3 regions of the Altererythrobacter chaiwopuensis genome follow, and region 2 is predicted to be linked to each of the others. Evidence: predicted binding sites of a transcription regulator. Region 2 holds the regulator's gene; each other region holds the start of a gene.
The links. Region 2 encodes LexA, which represses DNA repair genes until DNA is damaged. Its sites were predicted from a motif close to GTTCCNCNCTTGTTCT; they were not measured.
Positions count from the first base shown of each region.

Region 1: the regulator LexA is predicted to act here: its motif matches at 3,745-3,760, upstream of ACX3VQ_RS00825 (error-prone DNA polymerase).
Region 3: the regulator LexA is predicted to act here: its motif matches at 4,094-4,109, upstream of ACX3VQ_RS05645 (ribonucleoside-diphosphate reductase subunit alpha).

Region 1 is NZ_JBTXJF010000001.1:167,276-174,543, forward strand. Features, by position in the region: gene ACX3VQ_RS00820 (LysE family translocator) at 1-211, opposite strand, end outside; gene ACX3VQ_RS00825 (error-prone DNA polymerase) at 257-3,703, opposite strand; gene ACX3VQ_RS00830 (hypothetical protein) at 3,805-4,191, opposite strand; gene ACX3VQ_RS00835 (DUF6504 family protein) at 4,213-5,814, opposite strand; gene ACX3VQ_RS00840 (ImuA family protein) at 5,699-6,505, opposite strand; gene ACX3VQ_RS00845 (sodium-dependent transporter) at 6,612-7,268, opposite strand, start outside.
Region 2 is NZ_JBTXJF010000003.1:278,592-285,859, forward strand. Features, by position in the region: gene gltX (glutamate--tRNA ligase) at 1-639, opposite strand, end outside; gene ACX3VQ_RS12790 (ComEC/Rec2 family competence protein) at 668-2,875, shown strand; gene lexA (transcriptional repressor LexA) at 2,907-3,593, opposite strand; gene ACX3VQ_RS12800 (molybdopterin molybdotransferase MoeA) at 3,681-4,880, opposite strand; gene moaC (cyclic pyranopterin monophosphate synthase MoaC) at 4,892-5,365, opposite strand; gene trpC (indole-3-glycerol phosphate synthase TrpC) at 5,551-6,339, opposite strand; gene trpD (anthranilate phosphoribosyltransferase) at 6,446-7,268, opposite strand, start outside.
Region 3 is NZ_JBTXJF010000001.1:1,153,193-1,160,460, forward strand. Features, by position in the region: gene ACX3VQ_RS05625 (GGDEF domain-containing protein) at 1-790, shown strand, start outside; gene ACX3VQ_RS05630 (hypothetical protein) at 817-1,107, opposite strand; gene ACX3VQ_RS05635 (DUF2171 domain-containing protein) at 1,303-1,545, shown strand; gene ACX3VQ_RS05640 (hypothetical protein) at 1,705-1,974, opposite strand; gene ACX3VQ_RS05645 (ribonucleoside-diphosphate reductase subunit alpha) at 1,982-4,030, opposite strand; gene nrtS (nitrate/nitrite transporter NrtS) at 4,551-4,772, shown strand; gene ACX3VQ_RS05655 (alpha/beta fold hydrolase) at 4,797-5,684, opposite strand; gene ACX3VQ_RS05660 (RNA polymerase sigma factor) at 5,820-6,368, shown strand; gene ACX3VQ_RS05665 (DUF6768 family protein) at 6,365-6,751, shown strand; gene ACX3VQ_RS05670 (VIT1/CCC1 transporter family protein) at 6,769-7,268, opposite strand, start outside.

The sequences.
Region 1 (7,268 bases), on a different contig from region 2:
GCGCAAGGACGTGGAAGGCGATCGGATATGCCTTGGCCAGCGTTCCCAGCCCGAGCGCCGCAAGCACCCACCACACACCGTAACCGATCTGCATTCCCATCAAGGCTGCCCAGCCAGAGCGCGTGCCGCGCCAGATTGCCTGCCCCATGACGAAGGTCATCGACACGCCGGGAATGATGCTGGTCATCCCGGTTACGATGATGAATGCCAAGAGTTTTTCGAGATCTAGCATGGTCGGCGCGCGCTAGCTCCGGGATCAATGGAAGTCACGCGATTTGGGAAGAATCCGCAAATTGCGTGGGTGTCCGCAGCCGGATGAAGGCCGCTCGTCGATAAGATCGCGTGGTCTGGTCATCGGCGGTTGGCGCCCGGCTAACGGGTTGCTGACATGATCGGCGTGCGCGATAGGCGAAGCCAGCAAATCGTCAGCCAGGCCGTAAAGCGCATCGGTCCCATCAGTCAGGCGCTGTGCGATCACATGGATCACCTCGTCATCATATTCGACCCGGCCGCGCACCTCCATCAACCGCGCGCCCATGATCACCTTGCGCTGCTTCTCCATCAGATCAGGCCAGATCACCAGATTGGCGACCCCTGTCTCGTCTTCCAGCGTGATGAAGCACACGCCCTTGGCCGATCCCGGGCGCTGGCGTATCAGCACCAGCCCGGCGATCTGCACCATGGAGCGGAGCTTGCGTTCCCTAAGGTCGCAGGCGCGTGCAAAGCCGCGTTCGGCAAGACTGGCACGCAGGAAAGCCATCGGATGCGCCTTCAGGCTAAGGCGCGTGGTCTGGTAATCGGCCACCACCTCTTCGCTCAATGGCATTTGCGGCAATTGCGTGCGCGCCTGTTCCGCGCCCTCGTCACGCTCGGCTGCCGCCTTGAACAGCGGCAAGTCAGGTGCGGCGATCAGGCTGCGGGCATCCCATAGCGCCTGCCGCCGCGATAGCCCAAGCGAGGTAAAGCAATCCGCGCTGGCAAGCCGTTCGATATGCGCCGGAGACAATCCCGCCCGCGCACGCAGATCGGCGATGTCGCGGAAAGGCCCGCCCGCCTCGCGGCTTGCCACCAGTGCGGCAGCGACATGTTCAGGCAGCCCGTCGATCTGCCTGAGGCCGAGGCGCAGGGCCAACGTGCCCGCCTTCTCCAGCGTGTTGTCCCACATCGAATGGTTCACATCGGCAGGCAGCACTTGCACGCCGTGTTCGCGCGCGTCGCGCACGATCTGAGCCGGGGCATAGAAGCCCATCGGCTGCGAATTGAGCAGCGCGCAGGCGAAGGCAGCCGGGAAATGGCATTTGAGCCAGCTTGAGACATAGACCAGATGCGCGAAGCTTGCTGCGTGGCTTTCCGGGAAGCCATATTCGCCGAAGCCCTTGATCTGGTTGAAGCAGCGCATGGCAAAATCGGGATCGTAGCCACGCGCGACCATCCGCCCCACCATCATATCCTCCAACTCGTGCACCATGCCTCGGCTGCGAAAGGTTGCCATCGCCTTGCGCAGCCGGTTGGCTTCGGCACCGGTGAATTTCGCGGCGTCGAGCGCGATCTTCATCGCCTGTTCCTGGAAGATCGGCACCCCAAGCGTGCGCGCGAGGATGCTGGAAAGCTCGTCAGGCGGGCCGTGTTCGGGCGCCGGAGCCGGAATTTCCACCGCTTCCGCACCGCGCCGCCGCTTGAGATAGGGGTGCACCATGTCCCCCTGGATCGGGCCGGGCCGGACAATCGCGACCTGGATCACCAGATCATAGAATTCGCGCGGTCGCAGTCGCGGCAGCATGTTCATCTGCGCCCGGCTTTCAACCTGGAACACGCCAAGCGAATCCCCTTTGCGCAGCATGGCGTAGGTTTCCATATCCTCGCGCGGCACAGTGGCGAGTGTCAGTGCGCGGCCATGATGCATCTCCAGCAGGTCAAAGCATTTCCTGATGCAGGTGAGCATGCCCAGCGCCAGCACATCGACCTTGAGGATGCCGAGCGCTTCGATGTCATCCTTGTCCCATTCGATGAAGCTGCGATCGGGCATGGCGCCATTACCGATCGGCACGGTTTCGGTAAGCGGGTTCTGCGTGAGGATGAAGCCGCCGACATGCTGGCTGAGATGGCGCGGCATGCCGATTATCTGCTCGGCCAGCTTGATTACGCGGCGCAAGTGCGGATCACTGATGTCCATGCCGGTTTCAGCGACATGCTTCTCACCGATCTCGCGGCCATAGCTGCCCCATATGGTGCGTGCGAGCGCGCTGGTAGCATCCTCGCTCAGCCCCATCGCCTTGCCGACCTCGCGGATTGCCATGCGCGGGCGGTAATGGATCACCGTCGCGCATAGCCCTGCGCGGTGGCGACCATATCTGCGATAGATATACTGGATCACCTCCTCGCGCCGCTCATGCTCGAAATCGACATCGATATCGGGCGGCTCCTTGCGCTCTTCCGAAATGAAGCGATCGAACAGCAACTGGTGCTTGGCCGGATCGACGCTGGTAATCTCGAGGCAATAACACACCGCCGAATTGGCGGCACTGCCGCGCCCCTGGCACAGGATCGGCGGATCGACCGAGCGCGCGTAATCGACGATGCCCTTGATGGTGAGGAAATAGCGCGCGAGATCGAGCTTGGCGATCAACCCAAGCTCACGTTTCAATGTATTGTCGACGTTCTCGGGAATGCCTTCGGGATAGCGCCCCCTCGCCCCCTTCCAGGTTTCACCTTCGAGATATTGCTGCGGCGTCATGCCGTCAGGGTAGATCTCTTCGGGGTATTCGTAGCGCAGCTCGTCGAGGCTGAAACGGCAGGCATCAGCCACCTCGCGCGCGGCAGCAATCGCATACGGCCAGCGCGCGAACAGACGCTGCATTTCCGCGGGCGATTTGAGATGGCGTTCGGCATTGGCGGCAAGCAGATGTCCTGCCTGCGCAACCGTGGTCTTGTGCCGGATCGCCGTCATCACATCCTGCAGCGGACGCTTGTCAGGCGTGGCGTAATGCACGTCATTGGTGGCCAGCAGGGTGAGGCCGTTCTCGCGTGCCAACGCATCAAGCCGGGTGATCCGCGCCACATCATCGCCGCGATAGAGATAGCTCGCGGCGAGGTGGCGCAGGGTGGGCAGCCCGGCCACAAGATGCGGCAACAGATCGATGAATCGCCCTGAAACCGTCTCCGGCAGTTCGCGACCGTCAAGCGCGACCACATTGTTTGCCCATGCGGGCACCGGGCACTTCACCTCCAGGTTGGCAGGCGGCAGCAGGATCAGCTGCACGCCCTCACTGTGTTCAGCAAGCAGGGGCAGTGAAATCTCGCACGCGCCCTTGCCCTGCCATTCACCCTCGAGCGTGGTCATCCGTCCGGCACTGAGCAACCGGCACAGACGCCCATAGGCGGCACGGTCCTGCGGATAGGCAAGGAAGGTTAGCCCCTCGACCGTTTCGATCCGTGTGCCGATTACCGGGCGCAACTTGAGTGCTTTCGCCTCGGTATGGGCCCGCACCACGCCGGCCATGGAATTGGCGTCGGCAATTCCCACGGCGTCATAGCCAAGCGCGCGGGCGCGAGTCACGAGATCGACTGCATCCGATGCCCCGCGCAGGAAGGTGAAACAGCTTGCCAGTCCCAGCTCGACAAATGGTGCGCGCCGGGGAAGCTCGATCGTATCAGGATCAAGCTCGATCCGGCGTTTGGCAGGGGTCAGCGGTACATCGGGCATAGATCACAGGGCGACTGGTGTAATTACCAGGTCGACTCTATGTTCACTATATGTTCCTAGCTGGGATTTCAATGGGCAGTGGGCCCGACGATACACCGAAATCAGGCAGCCTTTTCGCCCCTGCCCTGCGCTTTCTTCTGCCTGAGCCGTTCACTGTAGAGGTGCTCAATCACCGCCGGGTGCATCTTGCCATCAAACGCGATACCCGCATATTTACCGTCGACCCAAACAAATTTGCCTACCGGAGTATGGATTCCTTTGATCCGCAGCAGAATGCTTTCACCTATTTCGGCAAAGCCAGGGCTTCCCTTGACCTTGCACCCGCCTTCCGAAACATCGATCACTTCGACATAAAGAGGGCGAGAGCGCGAACGACCCTTGACCAACATCTCAAGCAGCTTGCGTTCGGATGAGCGGGATGATGCGATCTTTTTCATGCGTGTATCATGACGGAAATTGGTAAATAAAACTCTATCGGCAGTTTCCATTTCTTTATTGTAGTATGGCAATTAACTATAAAGCCCCTGCAAGTACCAGAGGGGCAAACCGCCGCGCCCGTCACCCACCAGCCCTTGGCGATAGATCCAGTATCGCCGCCCCCGTTCGTCCTCTATCCGGTAGTAATCACGCAGACGCGCGTTCGAGCGTTCGCGCCACCATTCAGGCGCGATCCGTTCGGGCCCTTCCATCCGCACGACTTCGCAGACTGTACCGCGCCAACGGAACGCGCGTGGATAGCCGTCAGGCGTGGCATAAAGCACCGCGATCGCCTCAGGCCGGTCGAGCAGCTTGAGTGGGCGCTGGTGAAACGCCAGTTCGCCCTGACTGGCAGGTTCAGGCTGCAGTGGTAACTGCCAGCGCTGCGCGCGTTCGGGCAAGTGGCTGGCATACGGCACTGGGCGGCGCACTGCGCCCGCGCCAAGGCGAACCATCAGCCGGTCGATGCAGGTACTGAGCGAGGTGCCGTGCGCTTCGGCGGCATCCTCGATATCGCGCTGTGCCAATGCCAAGGGTTCGATCCAGCTGGCCCGCAGGCGCAGCAATTCGATCCCGAAACCGGCATCCACGCCATCAAGCCTGGCGGCAAACAGGCGGCAGATATGCGCAGGATCGCGGGTTGCTGCGGACAGTTCGATCGCGCGAATGATCACTTCGCCATCGACCCGCCATAGCGCCAGCTCAAGCCGCCGCCCACCCTGCCCCCGCCCTTCCAGCTCGCGCGCCATGTCGGCGGCGAGGTCACGCAGCACCTGATCGAACAGGTCGCGGTGGCGGATCGGCTCCATCAGCCTCCGTTCGACCAGTGGCGCGTGCTGCGGCACCACTGGCAACAGCGGTTCGGGAACCCGGCCGAGCAGTTGATCCATCCGCAGCAGCGGGTTGGCAGAGGGCGCCTTGCGGTTGCGAAAGCGGCGCTGCAGCGCGTCGCGCCCCACCCCGCCGAGCTCGCCCAACCGCTTGAGGCCAAGTCGGCGCAGCACGGTGAGCACGTCGGGGTCGAGCCGCAGTGCCGCCACCGGCAGTTCGGCAAGGCGCATCGCAGCATCGTCATCCGGACCCAGGATCGCGCCATCCGGCCCGTAATGCGCCAGCGCCCAGGCTGCCCCGGCAGTGGGGGCGATCGCCAGACGCGCGGAAAGATCCCGCGCGGCGAATGCTGCCATGGCATCAGCGATCAGGCGCCGCTCGCCACCGAACAGATGCGCCACCGCGGTAATATCGACGATCAGCCCGTCAGGCGGGTCAAGTGCGCTCCACGGACCCCAACGCCGCGCCCACAGCGCCAGCTTTTCGAGCAAGGCGAGATCTCCCGCCGGATCGGACGGAGCAACCTTGATCCCGGGGCACAGTGCGCGCGCATCGGCCAGCATCATGCCGGAACGCGCCCCGGCTTCCCGCCCGGCATGGTTGACAGCGGCGATGCGAGGGCCATGTGCAGTCTCGGCAATCAATACGGTGGGCGCCGCGTCTGCAACTCCGCCGCGCGTGAAACCGTTAGAGAGCCGCCAGCGATCGACTGCGAACTGTGCCAACCAGATCGACATGATCCGGCGTGGCGGCCCCTGCGGGGCTGCTGCGCGGTCGACTGGCAATGAGGGTGTTGCCGTCATCGCTCAGGCTCCATTCTCCGGTGGGGTGCGAGCGCGCACGGAACAGCTCTGCCCGCCAGGCCGGGTGACCCGGTGCCTCGGCGTTCCAGCGCGGGGGCGGCGAAGGGTACGCAGCAACCCTCCAGCGCATCCGCGCGGAAGAAAGGTCTGCCTGCGCATCGAGCCGCAGCAGCCATAGCGGCACGCCATGCTTTTCCGCTGCCAGGCTTAGCCTGCGCGAACTGGTGAAACCGAGCGCGCGCGGATTGCCGACAATCTCGCCCAGCACAAAGGCCAGGTCACGGCAGCGCAGCCCCTCTTCCAGCGCGAACAGCGCATCCTCGCAGCTCTTCGCCTCGACATGGATCAACCTGTGGCGCAGCTCGGGCGGGAGGCCCTGAGTATAGGGTCTCCCGGTCAAACGCACCGCCGCCCTGTCCTGCACCCACAGCACCTGGCGGCGGTCCTCCTGTGCCGGAGAGGCATGGTTTGCTGCCACCTTCATCGCATCGCGTGCCAGCGCCAGAGCCAGCCCCGCCCCGCTCGCCTCGTCACTATTTGCAAAGATTTCGCTATGGCAAGGCGCCGCAAGCCCTGGCCGCCAGCGCGGCAGATTGGTGCGGACCAGCGCCGCAGCGCTTTCGCTCGCACCGCTGACGGCAAGCTTTCCAGAGATAGAGAGAGCAGGGTTGAACATAATCGAACGACTCATTTGTTCGCTTTATGTTCTATTGCGCGATGATTCGCAATCGCCTGGCCAAACAAGAGGCCGCCCTCAGCCTGGGAACGGCACTTTTGTCACGCGCTCATAAAACCGACTAACCGGATAGGCCGGCCACCATGATCGCCAACAAGGCGGCAGGACACAGATACCGCACCAGAAAACGCCATAACCTGTGCAGCGCACCATCAAGCCCATTTTCACTATCGACCAGCTTGGGATCGGCAATCCAACCCACAAAGATGCACACCAGCAAGGCGCCAATCGGCATGAACAGCTTTGCCGTGACGCTATCCAGCGCCGAGAACACGCCCTCACCCTCAAACAGCGGGATGAAGCCAAGCGGGTGAAAACCGGACATCGTGTTGAGCGAATAAGCGGATGCCACACCAAGCAAGCCGGCCAACGTCGCCACAGTTATTGCCGTCAATGCCCGACTGGTCTTGAATTTCTCCATCGCCCAGGAAGTCGGAACCTCCATCAATGCCACCGAACTGGTGAGAGCGGCAAAACCAACCATGATAAAGAATGCCAGGCCGATCACCGAACCGAAGGGCATGGACTGGAACGCGTGTGGCAAGGTCGCGAACATCAATCCCAACCCGCCTTCGGTAGAAAGCCCTGCGGCGATAACGATTGGAAAAATACAAAGCCCAGCCACCAGTGCCACAGCCGTATCGGCAAATGCGATGATGGTAGAGGTTCCAGCCAGGTTGACGTCGCGTCCTACATAGGACCCGTAGGTGATCATCCC
Region 2 (7,268 bases):
ATGATCGTCACCGCGGATGATGTGAGTCACGCCCATATCGCGATCATCGACCACGGCGGCGAGCATATAGGTGGGTGTGCCGTCAGCGCGCAGGATGATGTAATCGTCAAGCTCGGCATTGCGGACTGTCACCTGGCCCTGGACCTGGTCAGCGATGGTGGTTTCGCCGTCCTCTGGCGTTTTCAGGCGGATCACGAAAGGCGTTCCGGCGGGTGCATCGGAGGGGTCGCGGTGGCGCCACCGGCCATCATAGCGGATCGGCTGCCTGGCGGCGCGCTGGGCCGCGCGCATCTCTTCCAGTTCTTCCTGGGTGGCATAACATTTGTAGGCAAAGCCGTGTTCGAGCAGCTTCTCAGCAACTTCGACATGACGCGAGCCCCGCTCTGACTGGTAAACAATGTCGTCGTCATAATCGAGGCCAAGCCAGTCCAGCCCATCGAGAATCGCGTCAATTGCTTCCTGGGTGGAGCGCTTGCGATCAGTGTCTTCGATCCTGAGCAGCGCCTTGCCGCCATGATGCCGCGCGAAAAGCCAGTTGAACAGCGCAGTTCGCGCGCCGCCGATATGCAGGAAACCAGTGGGGGAGGGGGCAAAGCGGGTAACCACTGCGCCTGCCTGTGCCCCGCTTTCGCTTGCCATAAGTCTTTGTTTCCTTTCCACTGCCTTGATGGCGATATCTTACCCGCCTGTGGTGCCTATCGGGGGCGGTGCCGACAGCGGCGATGCTGCATTGCAGCGCCATTGGCGCATGGCGCCGCGCTTGTCCAGCGTGGCGGAACTCGCCGATCGGTTCCTGGCCAGCTCTGGCTTCGACCGTGCGCCATGGCTCACGGTCGCATTTGCGATGGGCATTGCGTGCTGGTTCGTGCTTGCGGGGCCATGGCAATGGAGTGCGGCAGTGGGTGCCGGGCTGATCGCAGCCCTGTCGGGAGCGGCATTGTGGCAGGACAATCGCGGCGTGTCAGGCAGGCCGCATTTGCGACAGGCGCTGATTTCGCTCGGGCTATTGTTCGCCGCCGGAATTGCGGTGATCTGGATGCGTTCGGAGATCGCCGGTGCTGAGCCGATCGAGCGCCCCAGGGTCGAGCTGTTGCAGGGCTATGTCCTTGAACGTGAGGACCGCGCGGCAGAGGGTCGCATCCGGCTGACCTTGGCGGTGCGCGATGCCGAAACCGCCCAAGCTCGCAAATTTCGGATCAATGTGCCGCTCGATCAGGCCCGCGACGAAATGGCGGAGGGGGCAGTGGTGAAGCTGCGCGCGCGGCTGATGCCGCCAGCTTCGCCAATGCTCCCCGGTAGTTATGATTTCGCCCGAGCAGCCTGGTTCCAGGGTCTTTCTGCAACCGGCAGTGCCATTGGTGAGGTGGAGGTGATTGCTTCGGCCCAGCGCTCGCAACACCTCAAGGCCGTGCAGCGCGCACTGGCCGGGCATGTGCGCGGTGAGCTTGGCGGGCCTGCCGGTACCATTGCCGCCGCATTTGCCAGCGGCGATCGCGGGGCCATATCGAACGCTGACGAAGAGGCCATGCGCGACGCGGGGCTCACCCACCTGCTGTCGATCAGCGGCCTGCATGTCAGCGCAGTTATCGCTGCCGCATATTTACTGGCGTTGAAGCTGCTGGCGCTGTGGCCAGCGCTGGCTCTGCGCTTTCGGTTGCCGATTGTCGCGGCAGCGGCCGGGGCGCTGGCGGGGATCGGCTATACCTTGCTCACCGGGGCCGAGGTGCCAACGGTGCGCAGCTGCATCGGTGCCCTTCTGGTGCTTTTGGCGCTGGCACTGGGCCGCGATGCACTGTCGCTGCGGATGGTGGCTACGGCTGCTTTTGTCGTGCTGCTGATGTGGCCTGAATCGCTTGTCGGTCCCAGTTTTCAGATGAGCTTTGCCGCTGTTCTGGCGATAGTGGCGTTGCATGATGCCGGGCCGGTGAAGGCTTTTCTCGCGCCGCGCGAGGAAGGCTGGTTGGCGTGGGTTTCGCGGCGCGGGTTGATGCTGCTTGTGACCGGCCTGGTGATCGAGATTACGCTGATGCCGATCGTGCTGTTTCACTTTCATCGAGCTGGAGTTTATGGAGCCTTCGCCAATGTGGTTGCCATCCCACTGGTTACGCTTGTTTCGATGCCGCTGATCGCCATTGCGCTGTTGCTCGACCTGATGGGCCTGGGGGCTCCGGTATGGTGGCTGGCAGGCAGATCGCTCGATTTGTTGCTGGCTATTGCGCACTGGACGGCAGCGCAGCCCGGCGCGATCAAGCTGATGCCGCAAATGAGCGGGCCGACTTTCGCGCTTTATGTCGCGGGTGGATTGTGGCTGGCGCTGTGGCGAGGGCGCAGGAGGCTGGCTGGCTTGGTGCCGGTGGCGATTGCGACGCTGTTGCTGATGATCACGCCGGTTCCCGATGTGCTTGTTTCGCGTGACGGGCGGCATGTCGGGATCACCATGTTCGATGCGGATGGCAACAAGAGCCGGTTGGCGAGCTTGCGCCACAGCCGATCCGAATATGCGCGCGACAACTTGCTCGAACTGGCGGGAGTGCAGGGCGAACCGGTGACGATCGAACACTGGCCGGACGCGCGATGCAGCCGGGAATTCTGCTCCGTGTTGATCAATCGCGGCGGGCGTAGCTGGAGCCTGCTCCTTTCCCGCAGCAATCTGCGGGTGGAAGAGCGCGCGCTTGCTGCCGCCTGCGAGCGCGCCGACATTGTTGTGGCAGATCGCTGGCTTCCCGCATCATGCCGCCCGCGTTGGCTCAAAGCGGACAAGCGCTTTCTGGAGCAGTCAGGCGGCCTCACGATAATGCTTGGCCGGCGCGAGATACAGACCGTGGCCGAGCATCAGGGGCAGCATGGCTGGTGGCGCGCCGGTGCCGGGGATTGAGGGGGACAAGGCCCGGCGCGCAATCTCATCCCTAGTGATAACGACGCAAGAGCCCTGCAAGCTTGCCCTGCACCACAACCTCATGCGGAGCATAGATCTGCGGGTCATAGGCGCCATTGGCAGGATCGAGACGGATCATCCCGTTTTCGCGCCGCAGATATTTGAGCGTAGCTTCCTCGTTGCGGATCAGAGCCACCACGATTTCACCATCGCGCGCGGTATCGGTGCGCCGCACCAGCGCATAATCGCCGTCGAAAATCCCGGCCTCGATCATCGAATCGCCTGAAACTTCGAGCGCGTAGTGCTCGCCCGGGCCGAGCAGCGCCGCGGGAACCGGCATGCTAGAACGGCCTTCCAGGGCTTCGATCGGTGCGCCCGCCGCGATGCGGCCGTGCAGCGGCACTTCGATCACGTCATTGGCAGCTTCCGGCGCGGTCGATGCGGGGCTGGCCGTGCGCGCAATGACAGCATTCGCCATGACGCTGCGCCCTGTGGGGGTAGAATTCTCCGGCATCCTGATGACTTCAAGCGCCCGCGCGCGATTGGCCAGCCGGCGGATGAAGCCGCGTTCCTCAAGCGCCGAAATCAGGCGGTGCACGCCCGATTTGCTCTTGAGATCGAGCGCTTCCTTCATTTCCTCGAAACTTGGCGAGATGCCGGTCTCTTCAAGCCGTTGCTGGATAAACCGGATCAGTTCGTGCTGCTTTGCCGTCAGCATGGCGAAAACCTCCCTTGGCCGCCTGTCCTGCGTTCCCATAAACATGGTGAACGAATGAGGAACAATTAGGCAACACGATTCGGTAAGTCAAGCAATTCCGCCATTTTCAAGCAGGATAACCGGAACAGACGTTCCTGCTTCGATCCGGCCACCGTTCGGCGCACGATCGATCAGGCAATTTGCGTTGGCAAGTGCGCCCAGCGCGGACGAGTCTTGCGAATCGTCAAGCGTAACGTGCTTGCCATCCCAGCGGGCGCGCAGGAATTCATGGCGTGTGCCAACCGCTGGCAATTCGCATCCCGATGGCAGCAGCGCCCTTCGCGGCATGGGGTCAGCGGCTCCCATCGCGGCGCGGATCAGCGGCAGCACGAACAGGAAGCATGTAACGAAGCTCGACACCGGATTGCCTGGCAGACCGAAAATCACCTGCCTGCCATTGCTGCGCTCGCGGGTTGCCACCATGATCGGCTTGCCCGGCTTCATCGCGACTTTCCAGAAATCGATCTTGGCGCCCCAGGCCGCAAGAGCAGGGCGCATCAGATCGTGATCTCCAACCGAGGCGCCGCCGGTGGTCACCAGGAGATCAGCGCCCTCAGCTTCGGCCAGCGCGTTTGCCAGCGCATCGGCGTCATCCGGCACCGGGCCAAGCCGCGTTACCCGGCAGCCGAGCGCCTTGAGCATTACCGCGATCATCGCGCCATTGCTGGCCGGGATCTGGTGCTCAGCGCAATCCATCGGGTCAGCGACCAGTTCATCGCCGCTGTCGAGCACTGCCACCGATGGCGCGCGGCGTATCTCAAGCTCGGCGTGGCCAGCGCTCAGCGCAAACGCAAGCTGGGCGGGGCCAATTCTGGTTCCGGCGCAAACTACGACATCCCCTTCGTCGAAGTCGGAACCGCGTTGGCGAACGTGACGCAGTGGATCGGGAAAATCCTCCACACATGAGACAGTCTCGCCTTCGACCTTCGCATTTTCCTGGATCAGCACACGATCCGCACCAGCGGGCATATGCGCCCCGGTTGAAATGCGCACGGTTTCGCCAGCTTCAAGCGCACGAGCGAAGGGTGCCCCCGCGCGGCTTTCACCCACCAGGCGCCATGGCCCGGCTGCGTCGCCGCCAATCGCATAGCCATCCATGGCCGAAAGGTTGGCCGATGGCTGAGTTCGCCGCGCTCGCAAGTCATGCGCGAGATAAAGGCCGACCGCATCCTCACACGAAATCCGCCTCACCGGCATGGGTTGCACCAGCGCCAATACCCGGGCCTGCGCTTCTTCAGGGGTAAGCATTGCGGCCATCATTAATCTGCGGTCCAGATGCCTGACTTGCCGCCGCGCTTCTCAAGCAGGCGAACCTCGCCGATCACCATCCCCTTGTCGAGCGCCTTGGCCATGTCATAGATTGTCAGCAGCGCGGTGGAAGCGGCCACCATTGCTTCCATCTCCACGCCGGTCTTGCCGGTCAACGTAGCTACTGCGGTTACCCGCACGCCGTTATCTTCAAAGGCAAAGTCGATATTGACGGCATCCAGGCTGAGCGGGTGGCACAGCGGGATCAATTCGCCGGTTCTCTTCGCCGCCATGATCCCCGCTATCCTTGCAGTGCCCAGCACATCGCCTTTCGGCGCATCGCCCGCCTTGATCGCCGCGAGCGCGCTTGCGCTCATGCGAATGACGCCCCCCGCGCGCGCCATGCGCTCGGTCGCCGGTTTGGCCCCCACATCGACCATGCGCGCATTACCGCTTTCATCGAGATGGGTCAGGCTATTGCTCATACGCTCTTCAATCCCTTGGCGAATCGAAACCCTACAGGATGGAACACATGGAACACAGTCCTGAGGAATGAAAATCGGGCGCTGATGACAGGGCTTGCAAGCCGGGTTTTGCGAGAGGGGATCGACAGAACATGTCGCTGCTTATGCCGCAGATCCAGATTGTAGGACAGTCCAGGGTCAGGACCCTAGCCTTGAAGCAGCGCCCGCGTGGCCGCTTCGACATCATCCTGCCGCATCAGGCTCTCCCCGACCAGGAAAGAACGCACGCCTGAATTCGCCAAACGCGTGCAATCGTCATGGCTGTTGATCCCGCTTTCACTGACGAGCAATGTGCCTGGCGGTGCGAGTGAAGAAAGCCGTTCGGTCGTAGAAAGATCAGTCTTGAAAGTCTTCAAATCGCGATTGTTGACGCCGATCAGCCGTGAGGCGAGCCGGGCGGCGCGCTCCATCTCGGCCTCGTCGTGTACCTCGACCAGCACATCCATGCCGCGTTCAATTGCCGCAGCTTCGATCTCTGCCATTTCAGCGTCGCCAAGCGCAGCAACGATGATCAGGATCGCGTCCGCGCCGATGCTGCGGGCTTCGGCCACCTGCCACGGGTCGACCAAGAAATCCTTGCGCAGAACCGGCAGGTCGCATGCTGCGCGCGCCGCCTTGAGGTAATCCTCATGGCCCTGGAAATAGGGCGCATCGGTCAGGACAGAGAGGCATGCGGCGCCGCCGGCCTGATAGGCGCGGGCGTGCTGATCAGGTTGGAAATCCTCGCGGATCAGGCCCTTGGAAGGCGAGGCTTTCTTGACCTCTGCGATCAGCGCAAAACCACCGACAGACTTGATGCGCAGCGCTGCTTCAAAGCCGCGCGGTGCGCTTTGCCCGGCGGCGAGATGGTCGAGCGCGGTGACCGAGGATTCGGCGCGCCTTTGCGCAACCTCGATCCGCTTGGTGGCGCAGATTTCCTCAAGCTTGTTCATCATTTTCCTCGTCATTCCCGCGTATGCGGGAATCCAGATTGCGAGGGGAACGGTTCCGCTGTGGATCCCCGCTTTCGCGGGGATGACGAACAGCGAGTGTAATTCGTCATCATTTTGCCATCTCGATCCAGCGCGCCAGCAGCGCCGCCGCCTTGCCGCTGTCGAGCGCTTCGGCCGCCATGGCCGCGCCTTCGACCCAGTCTTCGACCTTGCCCGCAACCATCAGGGCCGCTGCGGTATTGAACTTGACGGTTTCGCGATAGGCACCCGGCTCGCCTGCCAGCAAGGCGGCGAGTGCCTTTGCGTTATGGGCCGGATCTCCGCCGCGAATAGCTTCAAGCGGCGCGTGCTCCAGCCCGGCCATTGTCGCATCCACACGCCGCATTTCGAAATCATTGCCGGTTACGTCGGCCAATTCGTTACCCCCGGCAAGGCTCAGCTCGTCCAGCCCTTCGTCGCCCGAGACGATGAAGGTGCGATCGCTGCCAAGCCGCGCTGCCGCGTCGCCATAGATTGAGACGTAGCCGGGGCGGGCAATGCCGATCAGTTGGCGCCGCACGCCAACCGGGTTGGACAGCGGCCCCATGAGGTTGAAGATCGTGCGGCGGGCAAGTCTCTTGCGGATGGGCTGGATGCGCACCATCGCCGGGTGGTGATTGGGGGCAAACAGGAAGCAGATGCCGATTTCCGCCAGCGTCTTTTCCGCGGTGCGCCCGGCGGCGGCCATGTCGAGCCCCAAAACTTCGAGCGTATCGGCCACGCCCGAAAGCGAGGAGATCGCCCGGTTGCCGTGGCGGGCGACTGGCACACCGCAGGCTGCGACCACCAGGCCTACTGCGGTTGACACGTTCAGCGTATGGTGGCCATCCCCGCCGGTTCCGCACACATCGATCGCATTTGCGGGTCCAGCGACCGGAATATAGCGGGCCCTG
Region 3 (7,268 bases), on a different contig from region 2:
CGCGCTGATATTCGGGCTGGCAACCTCGATCGCCGGGCTGTGGCCCAATGCGCTGCCGCCGGGTGAACTGGGGCTCCATATCATCTTCACTGCATTGATCGGCATCCCCGCCTGGGCAATCGCGCGGCAGCACTGGAATGTCAGGGCGCGCTCGATCCTGCTCGACATGCGCGACGATCTGACGCGGCACGAGCTGGAGCAGAACAACGAAATGCTGCGCCAATTGTCGGAACAGGATCCGCTCACCGGCATGCCCAACCGGCGCAAGTTCGAACGCGTCGTGTCCGAACGGCTGGAGGGGCGGCGGCCCGATCGGGCCTGGCCGGGAAAGCTGGCAGTGATGATGATCGATCTCGATCACTTCAAGGCGTTCAACGATCGCCACGGCCACCAGGCCGGTGACCGCTGCCTGGCGATGGCGGCGGCCCAGTTGCAGGCCGTATTCCCGCGCGAATACGGTGTGCTGGCCCGCTACGGCGGGGAAGAGTTCATCGCCGCCGTGCGCGAGCGCGAGCCCGGGGAGGCTGTGAGGCTGGCCGAAACCATGCGGGCAGCGATCGAAGAGATGCTGGTGCCGGTTCGCGACACGTCAAGGCCGCTGATCACCACCAGCATCGGGATGGCGCTGGTCGCAGCCGATACAACGCTCGAGCTTGAGGACATGATCGAGGCGGCCGATGTTGCGCTTTATAGCGCCAAGCGCGCCGGGCGGAACCGGGTCGAGATCGTCGAGGTGAGCGATCAGTCCGCAGCTTTACCTCATGCGAATGCTTCGGGACGGAAGGCCTGAATGGCCAGCCGCAATGGTTGGGGCCGCTATCGTTTCGCCCGTTTCGAGCTGAACCAGCTGCCCCCTCCCAGCACGGTGATGCCGAGAAAGAAGCCGAAATCATACCAGCCGCCGGTGTTGGGCACGGCATAAACGGCGATGCCTGAATCGAACAGCGAACCGATCCAGGCGAAGGGGAACACGAACCCATGCCACAGCCCCCACCAGAAGCCGGGCACTTCGGGCCCACTGGCCACGCCCGCGTCGAGCTGCGAAGCGCAGGCAGACAGTAGCAGCAAGGCTGCCGACAGGGTCAGGATACGAACGGGTCTGGTCATGGCACGGCTCCCAGGGCGGTGTGATCCGATCCTATTCGCTGCCTTCATCCGGCACAAGAGATTGCGATCGTCGTGCGAAAACAGCGCATTTGCCGCCCTTCGCCACGAGCCGTGGCTGAGGCGGGGTGAGACGAGGACCGATCCGCCCGCTCACCCGTTGATGACATGTAACCAACTCAAAAAAGGAGGAAAAACATGTTCGAGAAGCTACGCATCAAGGAACATATGGAAGTCAGCGACGCCAAGGGCCGCCACGTCGGCACGGTCGACGAGGTAAAGGATGAGATGATCCGGCTGACCAAGTCTGACAGCATGGACGGCAAGCACCACGTGCTGCCGCTCGCGGATGTCGACAAGATTGAGGAGAACCGCGTTTACCTGAAGGAAGACGCGAAGATTCCAATCGGGCTAGGGAACAAGGCCTCGGTCGGCCTCTAGCTTCAACCTGACCAAGTCTGCCGCGCCGCAAGGCCGCAGGCAGCTGCCCCGGTTTCGCCTGTCCCCCGATATGCGCGAGACCGGGGTTTTACGTGGGCGAGCGCAAAGAGCGGTGCGGCGAGGGCGAGGAATAAGCCACAACGGCAAGCCGGCGAATGGTCATCCCAGCCATATCCAGATCAATACAACCATGCCAAGCAGTCCAACAAGTCCGGTGCGCAAATCATACCAATGGCTGTCCGGACCGAAGCGTTTTTCCAGTTCTGCCTGCGCTTCAGGCGTGCCTTCGCCAAGATCCCGATTGATTACATCGCGATCTGCATTGTCCGGGGCAATAAATCGCTGGGCACTGACGAAGAATTCGTAGAGGCTCCAGCCGACCGCGATCAGTCCCAAAGCAGCGATCCCGATGATCCCCGCGCTGTTCAATGCCCCCTCACTGGCAGGCCAGGCACTCGTCGTAATCGGTCGTCGGCAATTGATACACTGCGGCCTCGGCGGTGTTGTCCGCCTCCACCCCGCCGGCAAAGCCCGCGCGCTGGACCGATTTCGAGCGCAGGTAATAGAGCGACTTGATGCCCTTCTCCCACGCCTGGAAGTGCAGCATCATCAGGTCCCACTTGTCGACATCGGCCGGGATGAACAGGTTCAGCGACTGCGCCTGATCGATATAGGGCGTGCGATCGGCCGCGAATTCGAGCAGCCAGCGCTGGTCGATTTCGAAGCTGGTCTTGAACACCGCCTTTTCCTCTACCGAGAGGAAATCGAGATGCTGGACCGAGCCCCCCTTTTCCAGGATCGAGTTCCACACCTGGGTCGAATCCTTGCTCTTCTCGCGCAGGATTTTCTCCAGATAGGGGTTCTTGACGATGAAGCTGCCCGACAATGTCTTGTGGGTGTAGATATTGGCCGGGATCGGTTCGATGCAGGCGCTGGTGCCGCCGCAGATGATACTGATCGACGCGGTTGGCGCGATCGCCATCTTGCAGCTGAAGCGCTCCATCGCGCCCATTTCCTTGGCATCGGGGCAGGCGCCGCGTTCATGCGCCAGCAGCATGGAAGCCTCGGATGCCTTGCCCTGGATGTGCTTGAACATTTTCAGGTTCCACACCTTGGCCATCGGGCTTTCGAAGCCGATCTGCTTCATTTGCAGGAAGGAGTGGAAGCCCATCACGCCCAGGCCCACGCTGCGTTCGCGGCTGGCGGAATATTTGGCGCGCGACATCTCATCCGGCGCACGGTCGATATAGTCCTGCAGGACATTGTCGAGGAAGCGCATCACGTCCTCGATGAAATCCTTCTCGGTCGACCACTCGTCCCACTTTTCAAGGTTGAGTGAGCTGAGGCAGCACACCGCCGTGCGGTCATTGCCAAGATGGTCAATCCCGGTGGGCAGGGTGATTTCGCTGCACAGGTTCGAAGTCGAGACCTTGAGGCCCAGCTCGCGGTGATGCTTGGGCATCATCCGGTTCACCGTGTCGGAAAAGACGATATAGGGCTCACCGGTAGCCAGCCGGGTTTCAACCAGTTTCTGGAACAGGCTGCGCGCGTCAACCTTGCCGCGCACGCTGCCATCGCGCGGCGATTTCAGCTCGAACTCGCTGCCCGAACGCACCGCTTCCATGAATTCATCGGTCAGCAGCACGCCGTGATGCAGATTGAGCGCCTTGCGGTTGAAATCCCCCGATGGCTTGCGGATCTCCAGGAACTCCTCGATCTCCGGGTGCGCGATATCGATATAGCAGGCGGCCGAACCGCGCCGCAGCGAACCTTGCGAGATTGCCAGCGTCAGCGAATCCATCACCCGCACGAAGGGGATGATGCCGCTGGTCTTGCCGTTCAGGCCCACCGGCTCGCCAATGCCGCGCACATTGCCCCAATAGGTGCCGATGCCGCCGCCCTTGGAAGCAAGCCAGACATTCTCGTTCCATGTGCCGACAATGCCTTCAAGGCTGTCCTCGACCGAGTTCAGGTAACAGCTGATTGGCAGGCCGCGATTGGTGCCGCCATTGGAAAGGACGGGGGTGGCGGGCATGAACCACAGGCGCGAAATATAGTCATAAAGCCGCTGGGCATGTTCCTGATCATCGGCATAGGCATCGGCCACACGCGCGAACAGGTCCTGGAAATTCTCGCCTGGCAACAGGTAGCGGTCAATCAGGGTTTCCTTGCCGAATTCGGTCAGATTGGCGTCACGCGTTTCGTCCGTAATGACGGTGAAGCGGCGGTCATTGACCTTCTTGCTGTCCACCTGTGCGGCAGACTTGGCGGCGGCAGCCATCGCACCGGCCAGGGCTTCGCCGGCCTTCTGTGCAACCAGTTCTTCGCTGCCCTTGTCTTCGGTTTCCATCGCCACTGCCTTGGCCTTACCTTTTTCGCGGGCTGGCTGGCCCTTTTTTGCGGCTGCCCCGGCTTCCGTTTCGTTCGTATCTTCCGTGCCGTGATCCAGCCCCAATGTCGCCTCGTCGCCAGTCCTGAAATCCATCATTTGCCCCGCTTCCGTTCGCCCGTTTGATCCTCTCGCGGCACCCGCCCCTTGAATGGCGATGTTCCGCTTGTGTTCGAATCGGCGGGATCGCTCCCACCTAGCAATTTCGCGGGCCCAAGGGGGAAATAGTTTTCCCCTTTTTGCCCACAGAACCTGCGCGTTTCCCCGCGGAAGACCGAATCCTCTCTTAATCCGCAGATATGGGAACTGCGGCTAAAATGACTAGGTCTAGTAGGTGCCCCTGCGCCATGTACCACTAGATACTGAATCAGAGGCGAGTCCGGCGCAAGAGGGTAAATACCGATTCACCATGTTTGAGCGACCCGGAGGCAAGGTGTATTGCCTTGCTGCAACGCCGCGACGCATGGGAAATCCTTGGCTGGCGTGCAGCGCAAGCCCCAAAATGAATCTGGGAAAAAATTTTTGCGGGCAAAACGGGTTTACAGGACTTGTGAATCTTTCGAATCCGGGCACGCAATTTTCGAATCCGACGACTGCCCTCGAAAGCGTGAACAAGATGAATCGCATTGCCTTGAGAACATGCCTTACCGGCCCCGTCTTGCGGCGTTCGTTGAAGGTCGCATTGATTATCGGCACCCTGCTTACGGCCATCAACCAGGGCGATCTTATCATGGCCGGCCAGCAGCCGGTGATCTGGAAAGTTGCGCTGACTTATCTCGTGCCGTTCCTGGTCGCCAGCTATGGTGCCTATTCTGCGCTGGCCATGCGCGACTACTAGGGTCAGGGCCCTGGCTGCCTCACCCTAGCCTGCCGCCTGCGCATGTTCGGCAATCGCATTGGCAATCGGATCGACCAGCTCCACCGGCAGATCGTGGCCCCAGCCGGGAATGGTCTTGATTCTGGCGCCGGGAATTGCGGCCGCAGTTGCATGGCCGCATGCCACCTTGACCAGGGGATCATCCTCGCCATGCAGAACCAGCGCGGGCGCGTTTACGGACTTCAAACGTTCGGTCCGGTCCCCATCATCGATGATCGCCGCCATTTGGCGGAACAGCCCCTCGGGATAAACGGAACGGCGAACATATCCCGTCACCCGCTCACGCAGGTTCTTGGGGTCTGGCCTGAAGCCCGGGCTGCCAATTGCAGTCGCCACCATCATGCCGTGTTCAACCAGCACTTCTTCTTCCTCTGATGCCGGTCGCTTGGTCAGCGCCTCTATCGCCGCCTTGTCGGCCTGCGGAAGCTTGTGATGGCCCGTGGTCGAAAAGATGGAGGTGAGGCTGAGGACGCGTTGCGGATGCTCGATAGCCATCAATTGCGCGATCATCCCGCCCATCGAAGCGCCGACAATATGCGCGCGCTCGATTCCAAGCGCATCAAGCACACCGATCCCGTCTGCCGCCATATCGCTAAGCGAATAAGGAACCTTGGGCGGAAAACCGAAGCGCTTGCGGATCATATGCCAGATCATGCCGGGCACTTTTTCGCCGTGAAACTTGTGGCTCAGGCCGATGTCGCGATTGTCATAGCGGATCACGTGGAAACCGCGGCCTGCCAGCGCCTCGACCAATTCGATCGGCCAGAATGTCATCTGCGCGCCCAGCCCCATCACCAGCAATATTGGCGGGTGCGACGGATCGCCATGGGTATCGTAATGGATGGTAATTCCGTTGGCGGTGATTTCTGGCAAGCTTTCCTCCTGTGGTACTCGCTGCTTTGGCCATATTGGCGCGCTTGCGACAAGGGCGAAGCGGAATTTTTGCCCTCACGATGAACCGGATTGGCCTTCACGCCCACTATACTGGTGAACGGCAGAAGCGAGGACATGATGCAATCTACCGCCCGCCTCCTTGACGAATATCTGGTTGCGAGCGCGCAGACGGGCAGCCGCGAGGCGTTTGGTCAGCTGGCGCGGCGCTGGCACCCGAAACTCGTCGCGCATGCGCTGCGCCTGACTGGCGAGCGCGAGTTGGCGATGGATGCGGTCCAGCTGGCCTGGGCAGCAATCGTCAAGGGGATCGCCCGGCTGAAGGATCCGCGCGCATTCCCCGCCTGGGCTTACCGGATCACGTCGCGGGCTTGCGCAGGCGAGATCGGCCATGCCGTGGCCCGCCGCAGGCTGGCACAGGCGTGGTCGAGCGAACCGCGCGAAGCGAGCATCGAGCCGGAGGAGCCATCGCAGCCTGGCAGGCTTCAGGCGGCGATCCGCCAGTTACCTGCAGGGGAGCGTGCTGCGATTGCTCTCTACCATTTCGAGGAATTGCGCGTGGCCGAGGTTGCGGTCGCGCTCGCTGTGCCGGTCGGCACGGTCAAGACACGACTGATGAATGCCCGCCGCAAATTGCGCGCGATACTGGAAGGAGAACACCAATGAGCACCAAAATGAATGATTCGCTTGATGCGATGATTGATGAGACCCTCGATGCCGAGGAGCGCGAATTGCTGCGCCAGATCGGCGAGGAACCGGGCTATCTCAGCCAGATCCACGGCCTGTTCGGCGGCAGGCTGGGCTGGGTAAGCTGGCTGATGATGTTCTGGCAGACCGTGATGTTCATCGCTGCTGTCTATTGCGCGGTGCAATTCTTCCAGGCCAACGAAACGCTCGAGGCGCTGCGCTGGGGAATGCCTTCCGCGGTGCTGCTGATCATGGCGGGCATGCTCAAGCTGGCGCTGTGGCCCAGCCTGCAAACCAACCGCGTTCTGCGCGAACTGAAGCGGGTCGAACTGCAAATCGCGCGTGCCAACGCAAAAAGGTGAACTGCCCTGGGCAGGTCCTAGGCCACAACTGCGCCGAACAACCTGCCCACCGCTGCCGTCACCGCCATCGCCAGCGCGCCCCAGAACACCACGCGCGCGACCGACCGCAGAACCGGAGCGCCCCCAGCGCGGCCACTGAAAATGCCGAGCACGGCGAGCGCAACCAGCGAAGTGGCCCCGACTCCGATGGTCAGGGCGTCTGTTGGCAGAAGCAGTACTACCAGCAGCGGCAAGGCCGCGCCGATCGAGAAAGTGAATGCCGAAGCGAATGCCGCCTGCAGCGGACGGGCAGCGGTCGCATCCGAGAGCCCCAGCTCATCTCGCCGATGAGCGGCCATGGCGTCATGAGCAGTGAGCTGTTCGGCAACCTGCCGCGCCAGACCGGGTTCGAGCCCGCGCCCGACATAAATACCGGTCAGCTCGGCCAGCTCGGCCTCTGGCTGGGTAGCGAGCTCAGCTGTCTCGCGGGCGATGTCGGCATTCTCGGTATCGGCCTGCGAGCTGACCGAAACATATT